3 regions of the Heyndrickxia faecalis genome follow, and region 3 is predicted to be linked to each of the others. Evidence: a T-box and tRNA genes for the amino acid it is inferred to sense, from the RefSeq annotation. Region 3 holds a T-box; the other regions hold tRNA genes.
The links. A T-box is a leader RNA that pairs with one kind of tRNA and senses whether it is charged. The one in region 3 lies ahead of ileS (isoleucine--tRNA ligase), so its partner is inferred to be a tRNA-Ile.
Positions count from the first base shown of each region.

Region 1: it has a tRNA-Ile gene. The T-box ahead of ileS (isoleucine--tRNA ligase) is inferred to sense a tRNA for this amino acid. The anticodon was not compared.
Region 2: it has a tRNA-Ile gene. The T-box ahead of ileS (isoleucine--tRNA ligase) is inferred to sense a tRNA for this amino acid. The anticodon was not compared.

Region 1 is NZ_CP158453.1:88,203-95,645, forward strand. It holds rRNA gene ABR335_RS00450 (23S ribosomal RNA) at 1-1,449, opposite strand, end outside; tRNA gene ABR335_RS00455 (tRNA-Ala) at 1,539-1,611, opposite strand; tRNA gene ABR335_RS00460 (tRNA-Ile) at 1,625-1,701, opposite strand; rRNA gene ABR335_RS00465 (16S ribosomal RNA) at 1,960-3,513, opposite strand; gene ABR335_RS00470 (HD-GYP domain-containing protein) at 3,949-5,019, opposite strand; gene gyrA (DNA gyrase subunit A) at 5,107-7,443, opposite strand, start outside.
Region 2 is NZ_CP158453.1:1,259-8,701, forward strand. It holds rRNA gene ABR335_RS00005 (23S ribosomal RNA) at 1-1,664, opposite strand, end outside; tRNA gene ABR335_RS00010 (tRNA-Ala) at 1,754-1,826, opposite strand; tRNA gene ABR335_RS00015 (tRNA-Ile) at 1,840-1,916, opposite strand; rRNA gene ABR335_RS00020 (16S ribosomal RNA) at 2,019-3,572, opposite strand; gene ABR335_RS00025 (pro-sigmaK processing inhibitor BofA family protein) at 3,921-4,187, opposite strand; gene ABR335_RS00030 (YaaL family protein) at 4,264-4,476, opposite strand; gene recR (recombination mediator RecR) at 4,497-5,093, opposite strand; gene ABR335_RS00040 (YbaB/EbfC family nucleoid-associated protein) at 5,108-5,434, opposite strand; gene dnaX (DNA polymerase III subunit gamma/tau) at 5,451-7,142, opposite strand; RNA gene ffs (signal recognition particle sRNA large type) at 7,298-7,443, opposite strand, start outside.
Region 3 is NZ_CP158453.1:2,368,491-2,375,933, forward strand. It holds gene ABR335_RS11530 (hypothetical protein) at 180-428, opposite strand; gene ileS (isoleucine--tRNA ligase) at 630-3,398, opposite strand; T-box leader at 3,492-3,712, opposite strand; gene ABR335_RS11540 (DivIVA domain-containing protein) at 3,762-4,277, opposite strand; gene ABR335_RS11545 (RNA-binding protein) at 4,385-5,161, opposite strand; gene ABR335_RS11550 (YggT family protein) at 5,222-5,494, opposite strand; gene ABR335_RS11555 (cell division protein SepF) at 5,500-5,949, opposite strand; gene ABR335_RS11560 (YggS family pyridoxal phosphate-dependent enzyme) at 5,976-6,653, opposite strand; gene pgeF (peptidoglycan editing factor PgeF) at 6,650-7,443, opposite strand, start outside.

The DNA of each region.
Region 1 (7,443 bases), 1.2 Mb from region 3:
CGGTACAGGAATATCAACCTGTTGTCCATCGCCTACGCCTTTCGGCCTCGGCTTAGGCCCCGACTAACCCTGAGCGGACGAGCCTTCCTCAGGAAACCTTAGGCATTCGGTGGAAGGGATTCTCACCCTTCTTTCGCTACTCATACCGGCATTCTCACTTCTAAGCGCTCCACCGGTCCTTCCGGTCCGGCTTCAACGCCCTTAGAACGCTCTCCTACCACGGACACCATACGGTGTCCATCCGCAGCTTCGGTGATACGTTTAGCCCCGGTACATTTTCGGCGCAGCGTCACTCGACCAGTGAGCTATTACGCACTCTTTGAATGATGGCTGCTTCTAAGCCAACATCCTGGTTGTCTAAGCAACGCCACATCCTTTTCCACTTAACGTATACTTTGGGACCTTAGCTGGCGGTCTGGGCTGTTTCCCTTTCGACCATGGATCTTATCACTCACAGTCTGACTCCCAAGCATAAGTTTTTGGCATTCGGAGTTTGTCTGAATTCGGTAACCCGATGAGGGCCCCTCGTCCAAACAGTGCTCTACCTCCAAAACTCTTCGCTTGAGGCTAGCCCTAAAGCTATTTCGGAGAGAACCAGCTATCTCCAAGTTCGATTGGAATTTCTCCGCTACCCACACCTCATCCCCGCACTTTTCAACGTGCGTGGGTTCGGGCCTCCAGCAAGTGTTACCTTGCCTTCACCCTGGACATGGGTAGATCACCTGGTTTCGGGTCTGCGGCCTCATACTCTTTCGCCCTGTTCAGACTCGCTTTCGCTGCGGCTCCGCTTCTTCAGCTTAACCTTGCATGAGACCGTAACTCGCCGGTTCATTCTACAAAAGGCACGCCATCACCCGTTAACGGGCTCTGACTACTTGTAGGCACACGGTTTCAGGATCTCTTTCACTCCCCTCCCGGGGTGCTTTTCACCTTTCCCTCACGGTACTGGTTCACTATCGGTCACTAGGGAGTATTTAGCCTTGGGAGATGGTCCTCCCGGATTCCGGCGGGATTCCTCGTGTCCCGCCGTACTCAGGATCCACTCGGGAGAGAACGAAGTTTCAGTTACAGGGCTTTTACCTTCTCCGGCAGGCCTTTCCAGGCCGCTTCACTTACCCCGTTCTTTTGTAACTCCCATATGAGTGTCCTACAACCCCGGAAGGCAAGCCTTCCGGTTTGGGCTGTTTCCTGTTCGCTCGCCGCTACTTGGGAAATCGCAATTGCTTTCTCTTCCTCCGGGTACTGAGATGTTTCAGTTCCCCGGGTGTGCCCTTCCTGCCCTATGGATTCAGGCAGGAATCCTGTCCGATTAAAGACAGGGGGTTTCCCCATTCGGAAATCTCCGGATCAAAGCTTACGTACAGCTCCCCGGAGCATATCGGTGTTTGTACCGTCCTTCATCGGCTCCTAGTGCCAAGGCATCCGCCGTGCGCCCTTTCTAACTTAACCATAAAAAGGTTTAAATCCAAAAATAAGCGATTCTCGGTTTACTTGGTTTGTTTCTCCTATCCGGTTTTCAAAGAACACATTTATAAAGGTGGAGCCTAGCGGGATCGAACCGCTGACCTCCTGCGTGCAAAGCAGGCGCTCTCCCAGCTGAGCTAAGGCCCCGATCATTAAGGAATGGTGGGCCTGAATGGACTTGAACCATCGACCTCACGCTTATCAGGCGTGCGCTCTAACCAGCTGAGCTACAGGCCCTTAATGAAAGGAAATATAAGGAAGGATTGAACCTTCAAAACTGAACAAAACGGAAACATCAAACTTAATTTTGGAAAACGAAGTTTTCCTTAATTTCTGTCTAGCTCCGGGCGCTATCGGCTAGCGTATTTCTACGTCTTCTCCCTACGATAAGTCAACATCGATTCGCCTTTAAGGCTCATCGTGTTTCCTTTATCTCAGTCGAAGACTACGAAATCCGTACGCCGATGAACGAGCGCCCTACGCTTTTCCCCTTAGAAAGGAGGTGATCCAGCCGCACCTTCCGATACGGCTACCTTGTTACGACTTCACCCCAATCATCTGTCCCACCTTCGGCGGCTGGCTCCGTAAAGGTTACCTCACCGACTTCGGGTGTTACAAACTCTCGTGGTGTGACGGGCGGTGTGTACAAGGCCCGGGAACGTATTCACCGCGGCATGCTGATCCGCGATTACTAGCGATTCCGGCTTCATGCAGGCGGGTTGCAGCCTGCAATCCGAACTGGGAATGGTTTTCTGGGATTGGCTTAACCTCGCGGTCTCGCAGCCCTTTGTACCATCCATTGTAGCACGTGTGTAGCCCAGGTCATAAGGGGCATGATGATTTGACGTCATCCCCACCTTCCTCCGGTTTGTCACCGGCAGTCACCTTAGAGTGCCCAACTCAATGCTGGCAACTAAGGTCAAGGGTTGCGCTCGTTGCGGGACTTAACCCAACATCTCACGACACGAGCTGACGACAACCATGCACCACCTGTCACTCTGTCCCCCGAAGGGGAAGGCCCTGTCTCCAGGGAGGTCAGAGGATGTCAAGACCTGGTAAGGTTCTTCGCGTTGCTTCGAATTAAACCACATGCTCCACCGCTTGTGCGGGCCCCCGTCAATTCCTTTGAGTTTCAGCCTTGCGGCCGTACTCCCCAGGCGGAGTGCTTAATGCGTTAGCTGCAGCACTAAAGGGCGGAAACCCTCTAACACTTAGCACTCATCGTTTACGGCGTGGACTACCAGGGTATCTAATCCTGTTTGCTCCCCACGCTTTCGCGCCTCAGCGTCAGTTACAGACCAGAGAGCCGCCTTCGCCACTGGTGTTCCTCCACATCTCTACGCATTTCACCGCTACACGTGGAATTCCACTCTCCTCTTCTGCACTCAAGCCTCCCAGTTTCCAATGACCGCTTGCGGTTGAGCCGCAAGATTTCACATCAGACTTAAGAAACCGCCTGCGCGCGCTTTACGCCCAATAATTCCGGACAACGCTTGCCACCTACGTATTACCGCGGCTGCTGGCACGTAGTTAGCCGTGGCTTTCTGGCCGGGTACCGTCAAGGCGCCGCCCTGTTCGAACGGCACTTGTTCTTCCCCGGCAACAGAGTTTTACGACCCGAAGGCCTTCTTCACTCACGCGGCGTTGCTCCGTCAGACTTTCGTCCATTGCGGAAGATTCCCTACTGCTGCCTCCCGTAGGAGTTTGGGCCGTGTCTCAGTCCCAATGTGGCCGATCACCCTCTCAGGTCGGCTACGCATCGTTGCCTTGGTGAGCCGTTACCCCACCAACTAGCTAATGCGCCGCGGGCCCATCTGTAAGTGACAGCAAAAGCCGTCTTTCCTTTTTCCTCCATGCGGAGGAAAAAACTATCCGGTATTAGCCCCGGTTTCCCGGCGTTATCCCGATCTTACAGGCAGGTTGCCCACGTGTTACTCACCCGTCCGCCGCTAACCTTTTAAAAGCAAGCTTTTAAAAGGTCCGCACGACTTGCATGTATTAGGCACGCCGCCAGCGTTCGTCCTGAGCCAGGATCAAACTCTCAGTAAAGATGTTTGATAAAAGCTCAAAAAGAATTTGACGTTTCGTTTTGTCCAGTTTTCAAGGAACAATCACATCTTGTGACGACTTTTATATCATAACATATCCGGCAGCTTGTGTCAACAAAAAAAGCAAATCAACAAGCAACCATAAAAAGCACAATTTCTATTATACTCGTTATGCAGTAAATTGCAAGTACTTTTTTCGGTTCGCGCAACAAAATCCTATACAATGCACATAATCTAAATAAATTGAACTTAAGGTTTTTACGTAAAATCAATTATGCTCCGGATAGATATTGTTTCTGGCAATACATAAAGTAATAAATTTATCTCTCCTGAAGGCTTCCGCTGGTACGACAATAAATACGGCATCGGTGTCTAAGGGTTATCCAAACAAAATATAATAAGGCTTCTATTTTGGCCGGTTTCTGCTTTTCAAACCTCACCGGATTAATTCTGTAATAAACAAATCAGGCCGGCTTTCCAAATCCACCATTTCATTGCTGCTTAAAATTTTTACAAGCGGTTTAATGGGAGCGGACGGTTTCATGTAAAGCACTTCTGCTTCTTCATTGTTGGATAAAAAGACCTTTGATCCAATCGTTAAATGGGCAACAAGGCTAATTAATGCATGGATCACAGCAATATCGAACTCTCCGAAGTGATCCTCCAGCAGCTCTTCAATGGCCTGAAACGGGATTTTCTTCTTTTTATAAATATGGTCGCATACGATGGCATGGTATACATCCGCAACGGCAACAATTCTTGACAGGATCGGAATTCTGTCCGGTTTTTCACCAAATGGATAGCCGCTTTTGTCAAGACGTTCATGATGCTGTAAAATTGCGAGTTTCGTTTCGAATTTCAAAAGGGGCGAGTGCTGGACCATTTTTAGCCCGTATACAGGATGGTTCCTGATTTCTTCGTATTCTTCTTCTGTTAAGGAGGCTGATTTTCTCAGCAAAGGCGCAGGGATTTTTGCCATGCCGGCATCTGCGAGGCAGCCCGCCAATGCAGCCTGATAGCAAGTTCCCTTCCCGAGTTGCAGTTTTTGGGCGATTGCGCCGCTTAACAGTCCGACCGAGACGGCATGATGATAGATGTATTCCTCTTTTGTTGCATATTGATGAATAATGCGGATTTTCCCGGGATCCTGTTCGATCAATTCAAAAAGCGGAATAAAAAAATCCCTCACTTCCCCTACACTGACTTTGGAACCGGACTGCCAGCTTTGAAACATTTTCTTGTAACTGCCAACCGCAGCCGTGTACTGCTCCCGGAATGCTTCTGGCACTGTTGCCGTTTCCTGACTTTCTTCCCTCGTGCTCTCTTTCGTCTCTTTACGGCTATTGGAACGGCCCACATCCACTTCTTCTATCCCGAATGCTTTCAAAACATGAATCATTTTCTGCGTTAAAAGGGTTCCTTTTGGCATAATGGGGTGAGCCGTTTTCCCCATAACATCCTCAGCCAAACAATAGCCGGGGACGAGATCGACTACTTTTATCTTCAAGTTTTTCTCCCTCCGTCAACAAGCAACTGTGCTGCCCATATTTTATCAAAAAAAAGAAGCATTGTGTGCAATGCTTCCCGAGATTTCTTATTCCTCTCCGGTTTCTTCCACCGGATCAGCATGATTTTCTTCTTCATCTTTTTCCACTTTTGCGACTGTGGCAACATATTCTTCGTCACCAAGACGGATCAGTTTGACGCCCATTGTATTTCTGCCGAGCACCGAAATATCCCCGACAGCCATCCGGATCAGCACGCCGCCCGCTGTAATGAGCATGACATCTTCTTCTCCCGTTACCGTCTTCACAGCAATAAGCGGGCCGTTCTTGCTTGTGATATTGCAGGTTTTCAAACCTTTTCCGCCCCGGCTCTGGATGCGGTACTCGCTTCCCTTTGTCCGTTTTCCATAGCCGTTTTTGGTCACAATAAGCACATCATCGTTTTCTTCCAGAATCTCCATGCCGACCACTTCATCATCGCCGCTTAAGGTAATGCCTTTTACCCCTGTTGCCGACCTTCCCATTGAACGGACATCCGTTTCGGGAAATCTGATCAGCATGCCGTTCTTCGTACCGATAATGATTTCTTTATGGCCGTCCGTCAGTTTTACGGAAATCAGCTCATCTTCTTCTTTCAGATGAATGGCAATCAGGCCGTTCGTCCGGATATTGGCAAATTCAGTTACAGGCGTGCGTTTTGAAATGCCTTTTTTTGTGGTAAAAAATAAAAACCAGTCTTCTACGAAATCTTCCACACGGATCATCGTATTGATCCATTCATCCTTGTCAATTTCAAGCAGGTTGACAATCGGAATGCCCTTTGCCGTTCTGCCGTATTCCGGAATTTCGTATCCTTTCTTCTTATAGACCTTTCCTTTATTCGTGAAGAAAAGGATCGTATCATGGGTTGATGTCGTTAAAAGATGTTCAACGAAATCGTCTTCATTCGTGCCCATCCCCTGCACGCCGCGGCCGCCGCGTTTCTGACTCCGGTACGTCGAAATCGGCAGGCGTTTGATATAGCCGTTATGGGTCAGGGTGATGGCGATGCTTTCCTGCGGGATCAAATCCTCGTCCTCAATCTGGTCAACGCTTGCTGCTATAATTTCCGTGCGCCGTTCATCATTAAACCGTTCTTTAATTTCGAGCAGCTCTTCACGGATGATTTCAAGCACTTTTTCTTCATCTGCCAAAACGGCTTTCAGTTCTGCAATCAGTTGGATCAAGCCCCGGTATTCTTCTTCAATTTTTTCGCGTTCCAGTCCGGTCAAACGTTGCAGCCGCATATCGAGAATTGCCTGTGCCTGCTTTTCGGACAGGGAAAATTGCTCCATTAAGCCGTTGCGGGCAATATCCGTTGTTTGCGAGGAACGGATCAGCTGGATAATCGCATCAATATGGTCAAGTGCAATGCGCAGGCCCTCCAAAATATGGGCACGCGCTTCCGCTTTTTTCAGTTCAAAAGCCGTTCTGCGGCGGATCACTTCTTCCTGATGGTCAAGGTAAAACTTAAGCGCCTGTTTTAAATTCAGCACTTTTGGCTGGCCTGCAACAAGCGCCAGCAGGTTGATACCGAATGTCGTCTGCATGGCGGTATGCTTGTACAAATTGTTCAAAATCACATTCGCATTTGCATCACGGCGGACTTCAATCACCATCCGCATGCCGTTGCGGTCGGACTCGTCACGCAGATCGGTAATGCCGTCGATCCGCTTTTCATGCACAAGTTCTGCAATCCGTTCGATCAATTTGGCTTTGTTGACCTGGTAAGGCAGTTCGGTCACAATGATGGATTCTTTGCCGTTTGATCTTTGTTCAATTTCCACCCTTGCGCGAAGTGTGATAGAGCCTCTTCCCGTTTCATAAGCACGGCGGATGCCGCTTCTTCCGACAATTAAACCGGCCGTAGGGAAATCCGGCCCTGGGATATATTCCATCAATTCCTGGATCGTGATATCCGGGTCTTTGCTTAAAGCAAGAATTCCGTCGATGACTTCACCGAGTTGATGCGGTGGAATGTTCGTTGCCATGCCGACCGCAATCCCGGAAGAACCGTTCACCAACAGATTCGGAAAACGGGAAGGCAGGACAGCCGGCTCCTTTTCCGAACCATCATAGTTGTCCTGAAAATCAATTGTATCTTTGTTAATATCGCGCAGCAGTTCAAGGGAAATTTTTGACATGCGCGCTTCCGTGTAACGCATGGCAGCAGCCGGGTCGCCGTCAACCGATCCGAAGTTGCCGTGCCCGTCAACCAGCATATAGCGGTAGCTGAAATCCTGCGCCATCCGCACCATTGTTTCATACACGGCCGAATCGCCGTGCGGGTGATATTTCCCGATGACTTCCCCGACGATACGCGCCGATTTTTTATACGCTTTATCAGGAGTCATCCCGAGATCGTGCATCGCATATAAAATTCTCCT
Region 2 (7,443 bases), 1.2 Mb from region 3:
GTCGGTTTGCGGTACGGGCGCCTTTCACCTCACTAGAGGCTTTTCTTGGCAGTGTGGAATCAGGAACTTCGGTACTAAAATTTCCCTCGCCATCACAGCTCCGCCTTGGTGCGAAGGATTTGCCTCCGCACCGGCCTAACTGCTTGGACGCGATCAACCAGTGTCGCGCTTACCCTATCCTCCTGCGTCCCCCCATCGTTCAAACGGTGAAGAGGCGGTACAGGAATATCAACCTGTTGTCCATCGCCTACGCCTTTCGGCCTCGGCTTAGGCCCCGACTAACCCTGAGCGGACGAGCCTTCCTCAGGAAACCTTAGGCATTCGGTGGAAGGGATTCTCACCCTTCTTTCGCTACTCATACCGGCATTCTCACTTCTAAGCGCTCCACCGGTCCTTCCGGTCCGGCTTCAACGCCCTTAGAACGCTCTCCTACCACGGACACCAAACGGTGTCCATCCGCAGCTTCGGTGATACGTTTAGCCCCGGTACATTTTCGGCGCAGCGTCACTCGACCAGTGAGCTATTACGCACTCTTTAAATGATGGCTGCTTCTAAGCCAACATCCTGGTTGTCTAAGCAACGCCACATCCTTTTCCACTTAACGTATACTTTGGGACCTTAGCTGGCGGTCCGGGCTGTTTCCCTTTCGACCATGGATCTTATCACTCACAGTCTGACTCCCAAGCATAAGTTTTTGGCATTCGGAGTTTGTCTGAATTCGGTAACCCGATGAGGGCCCCTCGTCCAAACAGTGCTCTACCTCCAAAACTCTTCGCTTGAGGCTAGCCCTAAAGCTATTTCGGAGAGAACCAGCTATCTCCAAGTTCGATTGGAATTTCTCCGCTACCCACACCTCATCCCCGCACTTTTCAACGTGCGTGGGTTCGGGCCTCCAGCAAGTGTTACCTTGCCTTCACCCTGGACATGGGTAGATCACCTGGTTTCGGGTCTGCGGCCTCATACTCTTTCGCCCTGTTCAGACTCGCTTTCGCTGCGGCTCCGCTTCTTCAGCTTAACCTTGCATGAGACCGTAACTCGCCGGTTCATTCTACAAAAGGCACGCCATCACCCGTTAACGGGCTCTGACTACTTGTAGGCACACGGTTTCAGGATCTCTTTCACTCCCCTCCCGGGGTGCTTTTCACCTTTCCCTCACGGTACTGGTTCACTATCGGTCACTAGGGAGTATTTAGCCTTGGGAGATGGTCCTCCCGGATTCCGGCGGGATTCCTCGTGTCCCGCCGTACTCAGGATCCACTCGGGAGAGAACGAAGTTTCAGTTACAGGGCTTTTACCTTCTCCGGCAGGCCTTTCCAGGCCGCTTCACTTACCCCGTTCTTTTGTAACTCCCATATGAGTGTCCTACAACCCCGGAAGGCAAGCCTTCCGGTTTGGGCTGTTTCCTGTTCGCTCGCCGCTACTTGGGAAATCGCAATTGCTTTCTCTTCCTCCGGGTACTGAGATGTTTCAGTTCCCCGGGTGTGCCCTTCCTGCCCTATGGATTCAGGCAGGAATCCTGTCCGATTAAAGACAGGGGGTTTCCCCATTCGGAAATCTCCGGATCAAAGCTTACGTACAGCTCCCCGGAGCATATCGGTGTTTGTACCGTCCTTCATCGGCTCCTAGTGCCAAGGCATTCACCGTGCGCCCTTTCTAACTTAACCATAAAAAGGTTTAAATCCAAAAATAAGCGATTCTCGGTTTACTTGGTTTGTTTCTCCTATCCGGTTTTCAAAGAACACATTTATAAAGGTGGAGCCTAGCGGGATCGAACCGCTGACCTCCTGCGTGCAAAGCAGGCGCTCTCCCAGCTGAGCTAAGGCCCCGATCATTAAGGAATGGTGGGCCTGAATGGACTTGAACCATCGACCTCACGCTTATCAGGCGTGCGCTCTAACCAGCTGAGCTACAGGCCCTTAATGAAAGGAAATATAAGGAAGGATTGAACCTTCAAAACTGAACAAAACGGAAACGTCAAACTTGATTTTGGAAAACGAAGTTTTCCTTTTTTTCCTTAGAAAGGAGGTGATCCAGCCGCACCTTCCGATACGGCTACCTTGTTACGACTTCACCCCAATCATCTGTCCCACCTTCGGCGGCTGGCTCCTTAAAGGTTACCTCACCGACTTCGGGTGTTACAAACTCTCGTGGTGTGACGGGCGGTGTGTACAAGGCCCGGGAACGTATTCACCGCGGCATGCTGATCCGCGATTACTAGCGATTCCGGCTTCATGCAGGCGGGTTGCAGCCTGCAATCCGAACTGGGAATGGTTTTCTGGGATTGGCTTAACCTCGCGGTCTCGCAACCCTTTGTACCATCCATTGTAGCACGTGTGTAGCCCAGGTCATAAGGGGCATGATGATTTGACGTCATCCCCACCTTCCTCCGGTTTGTCACCGGCAGTCACCTTAGAGTGCCCAACTGAATGCTGGCAACTAAGGTCAAGGGTTGCGCTCGTTGCGGGACTTAACCCAACATCTCACGACACGAGCTGACGACAACCATGCACCACCTGTCACTCTGTCCCCCGAAGGGGAAGGCCCTGTCTCCAGGGAGATCAGAGGATGTCAAGACCTGGTAAGGTTCTTCGCGTTGCTTCGAATTAAACCACATGCTCCACCGCTTGTGCGGGCCCCCGTCAATTCCTTTGAGTTTCAGCCTTGCGGCCGTACTCCCCAGGCGGAGTGCTTAATGCGTTAGCTGCAGCACTAAAGGGCGGAAACCCTCTAACACTTAGCACTCATCGTTTACGGCGTGGACTACCAGGGTATCTAATCCTGTTTGCTCCCCACGCTTTCGCGCCTCAGCGTCAGTTACAGACCAGAGAGCCGCCTTCGCCACTGGTGTTCCTCCACATCTCTACGCATTTCACCGCTACACGTGGAATTCCACTCTCCTCTTCTGCACTCAAGCCTCCCAGTTTCCAATGACCGCTTGCGGTTGAGCCGCAAGATTTCACATCAGACTTAAGAAGCCGCCTGCGCGCGCTTTACGCCCAATAATTCCGGACAACGCTTGCCACCTACGTATTACCGCGGCTGCTGGCACGTAGTTAGCCGTGGCTTTCTGGCCGGGTACCGTCAAGGCGCCGCCCTGTTCGAACGGCACTTGTTCTTCCCCGGCAACAGAGTTTTACGACCCGAAGGCCTTCTTCACTCACGCGGCGTTGCTCCGTCAGACTTTCGTCCATTGCGGAAGATTCCCTACTGCTGCCTCCCGTAGGAGTTTGGGCCGTGTCTCAGTCCCAATGTGGCCGATCACCCTCTCAGGTCGGCTACGCATCGTTGCCTTGGTGAGCCGTTACCCCACCAACTAGCTAATGCGCCGCGGGCCCATCTGTAAGTGACAGCAAAAGCCGTCTTTCCTTTTTCCTCCATGCGGAGGAAAAAACTATCCGGTATTAGCCCCGGTTTCCCGGCGTTATCCCGATCTTACAGGCAGGTTGCCCACGTGTTACTCACCCGTCCGCCGCTAACCTTTTAAAAGCAAGCTTTTAAAAGGTCCGCACGACTTGCATGTATTAGGCACGCCGCCAGCGTTCGTCCTGAGCCAGGATCAAACTCTCAGTAAAGATGTTTGATAAAAGCTCAAAAAGAATTTGACGTTTCGTTTTGTCCAGTTTTCAAGGAACAATCGCTTTGTTTTTCAGCGACTTTTATATCATACCACGACGCAACCAACATGTCAACTACTTTTTTAAGAAGTTTGATGCCGGATGCGGCGACGAAAACTATTATACTAGTATAACGAAGTGTAGTCAATCCTTTTTTTTATATGCCTGCTTTTTCGTGGGCGCCCATGCTTCTTTCAGCCTAAGCTTCTAGTTTCTTCGAATGAACATAAAAAATACGCCAAAGAAATGATGGATCATTTCTTTGGCGCTGGTTGTCTGCTGATGGCGGTTCGAGCGCTGCTTTTGTCAAGACAGAATCCATGTCTGGATGACAGTCAGGCCGATCACCCCGGGTATGCCGAGCAGCCCGGAAACGGATACGGTGGCTGCATTGATTGGGACATGCAGTCCGTACCGGCCGCCCACTTGGTTTAAAAAGAAAAGGAGTATAGCCCCGATGATGGCTTTGATGCATAACTTTCCCGCCCATCGCAGCGGTTTGGTTAAAGCTGCGGAAAACAGCAGCAAAAGGATCAGGCCGACAATCGCAATAATGATGATGGTTGAGCTCAAGTGAATCACCCCTTTTTTCCAGCTGCTTTATTTTTATGAAGGAGTTGTCCAAAAAAGAACTTGAGCCGTGCTACCCTTACTGGAGGCGGATGTTTCTTCTTTTCACTTCCCGAAAAAGAAACACATACTTCGCTTCGGCCACTTTGGTGCGGTAGTAAAGTTCTTCGTTAAATTCAAAACTTAGATGCTGGAGGGCGTTTTGCTGTACCCATTCATTTTTTACGTTTGTGACCAAATCGAGAAGAAGCGCATCGTATTCTTTCCTGAGTTTTTGCTTCTTGCTGAACATTGTATCCACCCCGTGTCAGGTTAAATTTCTCTTCGGCCTTCCAGTGCTTTTGATAAGGTGACTTCGTCGGCGTACTCGAGATCTCCGCCCACTGGCAACCCGTGTGCAATCCGTGTCACTTTAATGCCGGACGGTTTTAAAAGCCGCGAAATATACATGGCTGTTGCTTCGCCTTCGATATTTGGATTGGTTGCAAGAATCACTTCTTGGACGGTTTCATCGCGCAGGCGTTTGAGCAGATCCGGCACACTGATGTCTTCAGGGCCGATTCCGTCCATTGGAGAAATGGCACCATGCAGAACATGGTAAAGGCCGTTGTATTCTTTCATTTTTTCCATGGCAATGACGTCTTTCGGCTCCTCGACAACGCAGATCACGCTTCTGTCGCGGCGCGGATCGGCACAAATATAGCACGGATCTGTATCGGTGATATGCCCGCAAACAGAACAGTACGTCAGGTCCCGTTTCGCATCGACAAGCGCCTTGGCAAATGCAAGGACGCTGTCTTCCTTCATATCAAGAACAAAAAATGCCAGCCGGGCCGCGGTTTTCGGCCCAATGCCTGGCAGTTTCATGAAGCTTTCCATTAATTTTGTGATTGGTTCAGGGTATTGCATTGTTGATCACACCTTTAAAATCCCGGAATATTGAAGCCTTTCGTGTACTTGCCCATTGTCTGCTCTGTCAGCTGTTCGGCTTTATCCAGGGCGTCATTGGTGGCGACAAGGATCATGTCCTGCAGCATTTCAACATCGTCCGGATCAACGGCTTCTTCGTTGATGCGCACTTCAAGCACTTTTTTATGGCCGGAGACGACAACGGTTACCATGCCGCCGCCTGCCGTACCCTCCACTTTCTGTTCGCCAAGCTGTTCCTGTGCCTCCATCATTTCTTTTTGCATCTTTTGCATTTGTTTCATCATTTTTTGCATATTGCCCATATTGCCCATTCCTCGCATATGAAACCCTCCAGTTTTAGTCTTTTATTTCAATTAATTCAGGCCCAAACAATTTGATTGCTTCGGTTACAACCGGATCTTCCTGCGGTTTTTCTTCCTCTGCTTCTTCTTTATGGTGATGGATATAATTTTCCCTGATCGTATTCCATTCATTTTCCGGAACACCTGCCGCCTGATACCCGGTTCCGGTTAATTCACCAAGTACGCTCGAAATCGCTTGTAAAAATTTCTCGTTTTCCATCGCCATTTGGCAATGGATCTCATACTTGAATTTGATGACAAAAGCGTTCGGCGATGCCGCCACCGGTTCTGCTTCATTTAAAAGTGCTGCCTGCGACCGCATCTGCCTGCTGTTGAGCGTCTCAATCATATCGTTCCAGCTGTTTTTAATCCGTTTGAGGTCCTCTTTTGTCGCTTCTTTTAATATATCATGAATCCTTCCGACTTGTACCTTAAAACCTTTCGAAGTGCGCGGAATTTTTCTCTGAGCCTGCCGTTTTGGCGCAGGTTCCGTTTCATCGGCCTCCGGAACCCCGTTTTGCTTGAGAGACTCGAGTTCTGATTCGAGCCGTTCGATTTTTTCGGCAAGCTTCCGGACGAGATCATTTTCCCCGGGATCCGGCGCTTTTTCTTCACACAGTTTGATAAAAGCCACTTCCAAATAAACGCGGGCCATATTGGAAAAACGCATATCCTGCTGCGTTTGGTTCAGGATGTCAATAAAACGGTAAATTTCCTGCGTTTGAAGCGAGCGGCTCATTTCTTTAAATGCCTCATCTAAATATACCCTTTGAACCGCTTCCTCCATCTGCGGGGCAGTTTTATACAAAAGCAGATCGCGGAAATAAAGAATGAAGTCTTCCACAAGCCTTGAGGGATCTTTTCCCTGCTGGAGAAGAGAACCGACAAGGTCAAGGCACTCTGCGGCATCCTTCTTTTGAATGGCCTGGGCAAGGCGGGTAAAATCATTCTGAGAAATGGAACCCGTTACCGTGAGCGCATCTTCCACTCTGACTTTCCCCTCGCTAAACGAGACGGCCTGGTCAAGCAGGCTGAGCGCGTCCCGCATCCCACCTTCCGCAGCATGGGCGATAATATTGAGCGCCTGTTCATCATATGCAATACCGGTTTCGCCTGCAATATAAGCCAGGCGTTTAAAAATATCACGGGATGTGATGCGTTTAAAATCAAACCGCTGGCATCTGGAAACGATCGTAAGCGGAATTTTATGGGGCTCGGTTGTTGCCAGAATAAAAATGACGTGTTTCGGGGGCTCCTCTAGGGTTTTCAAAAGCGCGTTAAATGCGCCAATCGACAGCATATGGACTTCGTCGATAATATATACTTTATATTTTACAACACTTGGCGCGTATTTGACTTTGTCGCGGATATCGCGGATGTCATCCACGCCTGTATTCGACGCCGCGTCAATTTCGATGACATCTGGAATCGTGCCGTCTGTAATCCCCCGGCAAACAGCGCACTCGTTACACGGTTCCCCAGTCGGAGCATGTTCGCAGTTCACCGCCTTTGCCAAAATTTTAGCGGCACTTGTTTTTCCTGTACCCCGTGGGCCCGAGAAAAGATAAGCATGCGTTGTTTTCTGTTGCAGGAGGGCGTGCTGCAATGTTTTTGTCACATGCTCCTGCCCGACGACATCCGCAAACCGCTGCGGCCGCCATGTGCGGTATAACGCCTGATAAGCCATGTTCAATCCTCCCGGCCAGATTTGCTTCCGATTCATACATTTCTTTTATTATACCTTAGGAAAAGCGATTTTACATCCTGAATTAAAAAGCATTTAAATATGGAAAAAACCCATCCCGGATCAGGATGAGTTTTGTTTTTTATGTAATGAAACTGCCGCGCACCTTTCTTCGACCGACCCTCATAAGCGTTACTTAAGCAGTTAGCTCGACCCAGGCTGCCCTGCGGCACATGGAATGACCCGCTTAATGCTGCTTCCTTCCGGACCTGACATGGTTCGCGGGGTTCCATTGCGCAGGACC
Region 3 (7,443 bases):
ATACCGCCTGGTCCGGAATATATTTCTTTCTGCATTTTAGCATAAACAGCAGGAAGTGAAAAGAACGGACGGCTGGATCCGGTCCGCCCGTTCCTGCCAGCTTCTTTTAGGCGGAAACCATTTTTGCTGATTGAAGTTGCGCAAAAGCAATGCCTTTTTGACATTTCTTTCTCCCTTTTCTAGTGAATAAGATCGTACGGGACGGTTACTTTGCCGTATGACAGGATGGTTTGCCGGTCCGCAGGCAACAGGGCAGGGATTTCCGCAAGGCCCGGGTCAACTTTCCGGGTGCCGTGGAACCCGTCCAATGCCGCCTCAATCTCTTTCAATTCCTCCTGAACCAGATGTTGCACAAGCTCATGTTTCGCCTCGTATACGGATAATTCAGCCCGTAGCGATTGCAGCCAAATTTTCGGATCTTTACGCATCTTCCAACAGCCTCCCCGCTTCTTTGTTGGTTTTAGCATTCCCGCAGGCAAGGCTTGTTTGCGGAAAAACGTTTTCTAAAAGTAACAAAATCATGCAGCGGCAAACGGTTTTTGCCAGTTAAAATCCGGCGCTGGCAATGGGCTGAAATCCGTTAAAAAAGCCGGCGCTGCATGTCTTCATGCAAGCCCCGGCTTAAAGCTTCACACTTCCCGCATCAATGTTTTCACAACTTGTGCACAGCGCGGGCAGAGCGTCGGATGGTCATGGTCCAGGCCGACTTCCGGCGTTACAACCCAGCACCGTTCGCATGTTTCGCCTTCCGCTTTTTCGACGACAATAGCCGCGTGTTCAAGCTTCAGCGCATTTTCCGGCGCGTCTTCAATGGCGCCTGCCACTTCAAATCCCGATACAATGAACAATTGCTTTTTGCTTTCCGAAATGCTGTCAAGCAGTGCTTTCGTCTCCTCATTCACATACAAGGTCACTTTCGCCGTCAGCGATTTCCCGATTACTTTTGCATTCCGCGCTTCTTCCAATGCTTTTAAAACGTCTCCGCGGAGCGCCATAAACGCATTCCATTTTTCTTCAAGCGCACTAGCATCCGGCAAATCCACATATTCCGGCATATCGGTCAGCTGGACGCTTTCTTCCGCGACACCCGGAATATACTGCCAGACTTCATCGGCTGTATGCGGCAAAATCGGCGACAACAGCTTGGTTAAGGAAACAAGGCATTCATACAAAACGGTTTGCATCGCACGGCGTTCCGGATTGTCTGCAAGCTCGATGTACAGCACGTCTTTTGCAAAATCCATATAGAACGAACTGAGGTCTGTGGCACAGAAATTGTTCACCGCATGGTAAATGGTGGCAAATTCGTACCGCTCATAAGCCTCCCGCACTTCTTTTACAAGCTTGTTCAATTTGACAAGCATAAACCGGTCGACCTCGCGCAACTCTTCATAGGCAACTTGGTGCCGGGCCGGGTCGAAGTCGTTCAGATTGCCCAGCATAAACCGGAACGTGTTGCGGATTTTCCGGTAGACTTCGGACACTTGTTTTAAAATTTCATTGGAAACCCGGACATCTGCCTGATAGTCAACGGAAGCGACCCACAAGCGGATGATGTCAGCCCCCAGCTGTTCAACCACTTTGCCAGGCAAAATCGTATTGCCGAGCGATTTGCTCATCTTCCGGCCTTCGCCGTCCAGCACAAACCCGTGGCTTAAAACGCCGTCGTACGGGGCGCGCCCTGTTACCGCCACACTGGTAATGAGCGACGAGTTAAACCAGCCGCGGTACTGGTCGGAGCCTTCAAGGTACAAATCAGCCGGCCGTTTCAAGCCTTCTTGTGCAGCCAGCACGCCCTGATGGGAAGAACCGGAATCGAACCAGACGTCCATAATATCCGTTTCTTTTTTAAATACGCCGTTCGGGCTGCCCGGGTGCGTAAAGCCTTCCGGAAGCAGGTCTTTCGCTTCCCGTTCAAACCAGACGTTTGATCCGTGTTTGCGGAACAGGTCGGACACATGCCGGATGGTTTCTTCCGTGATGATCGCTTCGCCGTTTTCCGCGTAAAAAACAGGGATCGGCACGCCCCATGCACGCTGGCGGGAGATGCACCAGTCGCCGCGGTCGCGGATCATGTTATGCATCCGGAGTTCGCCCCAAACAGGCGTCCAGTTGACCTCTTCAACGGCTTTCAAAATGTCATCGCGGAACATGTCAACCGATGCGAACCATTGCGATGTTGCCCGGAAAATTACCGGTTTTTTCGTCCGCCAGTCATGCGGGTACGAGTGCGTTAAAAACTTCAGTTTCAAAAGCGCACCTGCCTGATCCAGTGCTTCACAGATCGGTTTGTTGGCTTTGTCGTAAAACAGCCCTTCAAAACCGGGCGCGTCTTTTGTCATCATGCCTTTGTCATCTACAGCACAAATCACATCAAGCCCGTATTTTTTGCCGATGAGAAAGTCATCTTCCCCGTGTCCAGGTGAGGTGTGGACGCAGCCGGTCCCGCTGTCGGTTGTGACGTGGTCTCCGAGCATAACGAGCGAATCGCGACCGTACAGCGGATGTTTTGCAACAATGTACTCCAGCTTTTTCCCCGGAACCGTTTGAACGACTTCCGCGTTTTCCCATTCCAAAACGCTGCTTACTTCTTCAAGCAGGGCTTCGGCAACCAGATATTTGTTGCCGCCCGTTTTTACGACCACATAGTTGATCTCCGGATTGACGGCAATGCCGAGGTTTGACGGAATGGTCCAAGGGGTCGTCGTCCAGATGACGATTTTCGTATCCGTATCAAGCACGCCTTTTCCGTCTTTTACGTCGAACGCAACATAAATCGATGGCGATTTAATGTCTTTGTACTCAATTTCTGCATCTGCAAGCGCGGATTCGCTGGAAGGGGACCAGTATACCGGCTTCAGGCCTTTGTAAATATAGCCTTTTTTCGCCATTTCCCCGAATACTTTGATTTGCTCGGCTTCATATGCGGGCCGGAGCGTTAAATACGGATTTTCCCAGTCGCCGCGCACGCCGAGCCGTTTAAACGCTGTCCGCTGGCGATCGATTTGCTCATGGGCATATTTTTCGCACAGTTTCCTGAATTCGGCAACCGACATTGATTTCCGGTCTACGCCTTTTTTTGTCAGTTCCTGCTCAATAGGCAGCCCGTGCGTATCCCAGCCCGGTACATAAGGGGCATGGTAACCCGTCATCGATTTGAACCGGTTGATGATGTCTTTCAATGTTTTATTCAGGGCGTGGCCCATATGGAGATCGCCGTTTGCATACGGAGGCCCGTCGTGGAGCACAAACAGCGGCCTTCCTTCCGTGCGTTTCATCACCTTTTGATAAATATCCATTTCTTCCCATTTTGCCTGGATTTGCGGCTCTTTTTTCGGCAAATTTCCACGCATCGGGAAATCCGTTTTCGGCATTAAAAGTGTATCTTTGTAATCCATGCTGATCCTCCTGCCTTTTGCATATTGTATTTTGAATTTTTCGTTATGTTCAGCCTTGCCAAAAATCCAATAAAAAAACCTTCCCATCCCCAAAATAGGGACGAGAAGGTTCCCGCGGTACCACCCTAGTAGGCATCCAATATGCCCGCTCGACATCCGTAACGTGGAAGGTCCCGCTTAACTCTACTGGCCTTTTCGGCGTTCAAGGCAAGAACTCAAGGGGGATGTTCAGGCTGCGCGCTTTGCCGGGCTCGCACTGTCCCCGGTTCGCTTGGAAAGCTTTCACAACCCTACTGCCCTGTCATCGTTTTTTCGTATACAGTATTGAATGTATTCCATTATAGTGGACCGTGTTCGGATTCGTCAAGTTTGATTTGCTTCTTCTTCTTCCAGTTCAAACTCCGTAGCATCGACTTCAAATTCCATCAGCTTTTCCCAATCGTCGCTATCAATCAGGTCAAGCTGCGCCTCAATCAGCATTTTAAAGCGCGTCCGGAAGACTTTCGACTGTTTTTTCAGCTCTTCGATTTCGAGCGCAATTTTTCTTGCTTTCGAAAGGGCTTCATTGACAATCCGATCGGCATTTTTTTCCGCCTCGCGGATGATCAGTTTCGCTTCTTTCTGGGCATTGCCCTTGACTTCTTCCGCCGCTTCCTGGGCAACAACAATCGATTTATTTAAAGTTTCCTCAATGGAAGTAAAATGGCTCAGGCGTTCGTTTAATGATGCCACCTTATCTTCCAGGTTTTTCTTTTCGCGGATCAGCATTTCATAATCTTTGATCAGCTGGTCAAGAAATTCATTTACTTCATCTTCATCATAGCCGCGAAACCCTTTGCTGAACTCCTTATTATGTATATCTAAAGGCGTTAAAGGCATGTGGCCACCTCCTGTTCAATTTGCCTTTCGATTGCAAGATTCCCCTTCTTTTTTATATTATAATGGAATTCGACGATTTTTTGGGAAAATCCTGCTAATCCATCAAATTATTTTAAAATCCCTGCCACCATTCGCCACTTTTCTTTCTTCGTTTTGCCTTCCACGCGGATGAGCCGGCTTCTCCCGTACCCCCTAGCTGAAAAAGTATCACCTTCCTCGCACTGGAATGCCGGATCTTCCACTGTTTTCCAGTTCACTTTTACAAGCCCGTGCTCAATCAGCGCCCGCGTTTTTTGCCTTGAAATATTGTAAACGGCGGATAAAATCGCATCAAGGCGGAGCGAACTGACGGTGGCCTGTTTTTCAAGCCAGCGTTGCTGTTGCCCGATGGCCTCGCCCAACTGCATTTTCGTAAGGGTAACCGGCGTTTTTCCAATTTGCCGGAATTCCATTTGAATAAAGTCCGAAAGTTCCGCTGCCACGAAAAACTGAATGCGCCCTTCCCCGATTAAAATATCCCCGAATTTTTCGCGTTTCAGGCCGAGCGCCATCAGCGAACCAAGCACATGTTTATGTTCAAAGGAAACAAATTTGGCAGGGTAATGGACTTCGAATAAGGCAAGATGGAAGTCGTCCTCATCCGGAGAAAAATAGTCAGGAAAAAGCAGCATTCTTTTCCGCTCACTCTCTCTGTATCCGCCAAAAGCCCGGACAGAGACTGCGCCGTGGTTTCCGATCACCGTGTTGACAATTCTCTGCATGCGCGGATCCAAAAAATCCGTCAGTTCAGGGGCATACGCATCTTCCACGTATTGTTTCCAGGTCAGCACCTGGTCAATAAATTCCTTTTCATCCGGCCGGAAATGCTGGTAAATCGATTCCATTTGTCTGACTCCTTTTAAAAAAAGGAACTGCACAGTCCCTTTTTCTGAAAATGGCTCTTTTTACATGAACCATGAAAAAATTTCCGCAATGCCGGCTCTTGCCAAATCCAGGACAAAAAAAGCGACGATCGGAGAAATATCAATCATGCCGATCGGTGGAATGATTCTGCGGAAAGGGTCGAGATAAGGTTCCGAAACGCGCGCAAACAAACGCCCGATGTCGGTGTCCCTGAGATTAAACCACGACATAAAGATATAAATCAGGAGAATGTAAGAGTAAATTCTCATGAGAAGCAGAATGATCTTTAAAATTGAAAATAAAATTGGATCCATCCGGTTTATGGCCACCTCGTATCGTCATATTCCTGTCCCTGCAGGAATTCAGAAATTTTTCCGGAAACTTCTACGTTATCCGGCGTACAAAGAAAAATATTGCTGCCGACTCTCTGGATATCGCCTGCAATGGCATACACCGTTCCGCTCAGAAAATCGACAATCCGCTTCGCCTGGTCATGCGGCATGCTTTGCAAATTGACGACCACCGCGCGCCTGTTTTTCAAATGGTCGGCAATTTCCTGTGCATCGGCATATACCCGCGGTTCCACCAGAATGACTTTTGAAGACTTTTGGACGCTTTGCAGGCTGACCACATTTTGCCGCGCATGCCGGACCGGTTTCTCAGCGGGCTGCTCGGGTTCTTCATACTCTTTTTCCATCATTTCTTCTTCCTGGTCTTCGTATTCATCATCAAGCAAAAAGAATGACTTAAATTTCGTTTTCAGTCCCATTCCATTACACCTCCGTTTGTTTTCCCTTATCCGACAAGCGCAGTGCCGATTCTGACAAAAGTCGCCCCTTCTTCTACTGCAATTTCAAAGTCGTTGGACATCCCCATCGACAATTCGCGGCACGGAGCGTAATCCAAATGCAGTGATTCAATGTCCTGCTGCAGTTGTTTCAGCCCGCGGAATGTGCGCCGGATGACGTCCTCATCTTCCGTAAGCGGCGCCATCGTCATCAGACCCGCAACGCGAATATGCGGAAAATCCTTCAGTTTGCGGACAAAATCCACCACTTGCCCGGGCGCCATCCCGTGTTTCGATTCTTCCCCGGAAACATTCACCTGAATAAAGCAATTGATTTCTTTATCCAATTTTGCCGCCCTTTTTTCGATTTCCTCTGCAAGGCTCAGACGGTCCAAAGAGTGTATGTAGCTGACTTTATCAATAATGTTTTTGACTTTCCTTGTCTGCAGCGTCCCGATAAAATGCCAGACGGGACGGTTTCCGAGCGCCTCGTATTTTTTTAGAAGACCGTCATCGCGGTTCTCGCCTAAATGCTGAATGCCTGCTTCCAGTGCCTCTTTTGCTCTTTCTGTTGTGACATATTTCGTTACTGCAATGATTTCCACATCCCCGCGGCTTCTTCCTGCCCTTTGGCACGCTTTTTCAATTTTTTCGTTGATGCGCGCGAGGTTTTCCGATACTTTCATTTCTCCGGTGCTCCTTTTATCCCAATAAAGCCAAGCATTCTCCCGGTAGCGCCGTGATCGCGCCGGTGCGAAAAAAAGTCTTCTTCACAACAGCTTGTGCACAGGCTGCTGATTGCGATCCGGCTTTCCGGAATGCCTGCCTGCTGTAATATGATTTTGTTTAACTGCTTTAAATCAAGTGCATACTGGCCGGGTGATTTTTCCACGTACGGTAATTTTTCTTCTTTGCCAGTCCAAGGGCGGACAGCCTGGATGACACGGTCATCAACAAGATAGCATTCGCCGCAAATGGACGGCCCGATGGCGACTTCTATTTCATCAAGCGGCACGCCATCCTTTACCCATTTTTCAACCATTTTAGCCGCAATCCCGCGGGTGGTTCCTTTCCACCCGGCATGTGCGATCCCGACGCGCCCGTACTTCGGTGCGAAAAAGAAAACCGGCACACAGTCCGCAAACGCCAGCACAAGCAATATTTCTTTTTCATCGGTGTACAATCCGTCCGTATGCGGAAAAGAGGAACGGTAATCAGCCGCCCCCTTGCCGGCGTCTTTGCGCGTGACCCGTTGCACATGGTCTTCATGCGTTTGTTCGGCGCCGATCCAGTTTGATAAAGGGAATCCGGCCGCACTTGCAATGATCTCCCGGTTTTTCCTGACCGATTCAGGATCGTCGTTCACATGGAAAGCAAGGTTTAAACTGCCGGGAAAATTTGTGCTTGCGCCGCCGTTTTTCACTGTAAATCCGGCACATATCCCGTTTTTTTGCCAAGCGCCGACAGTATAATACA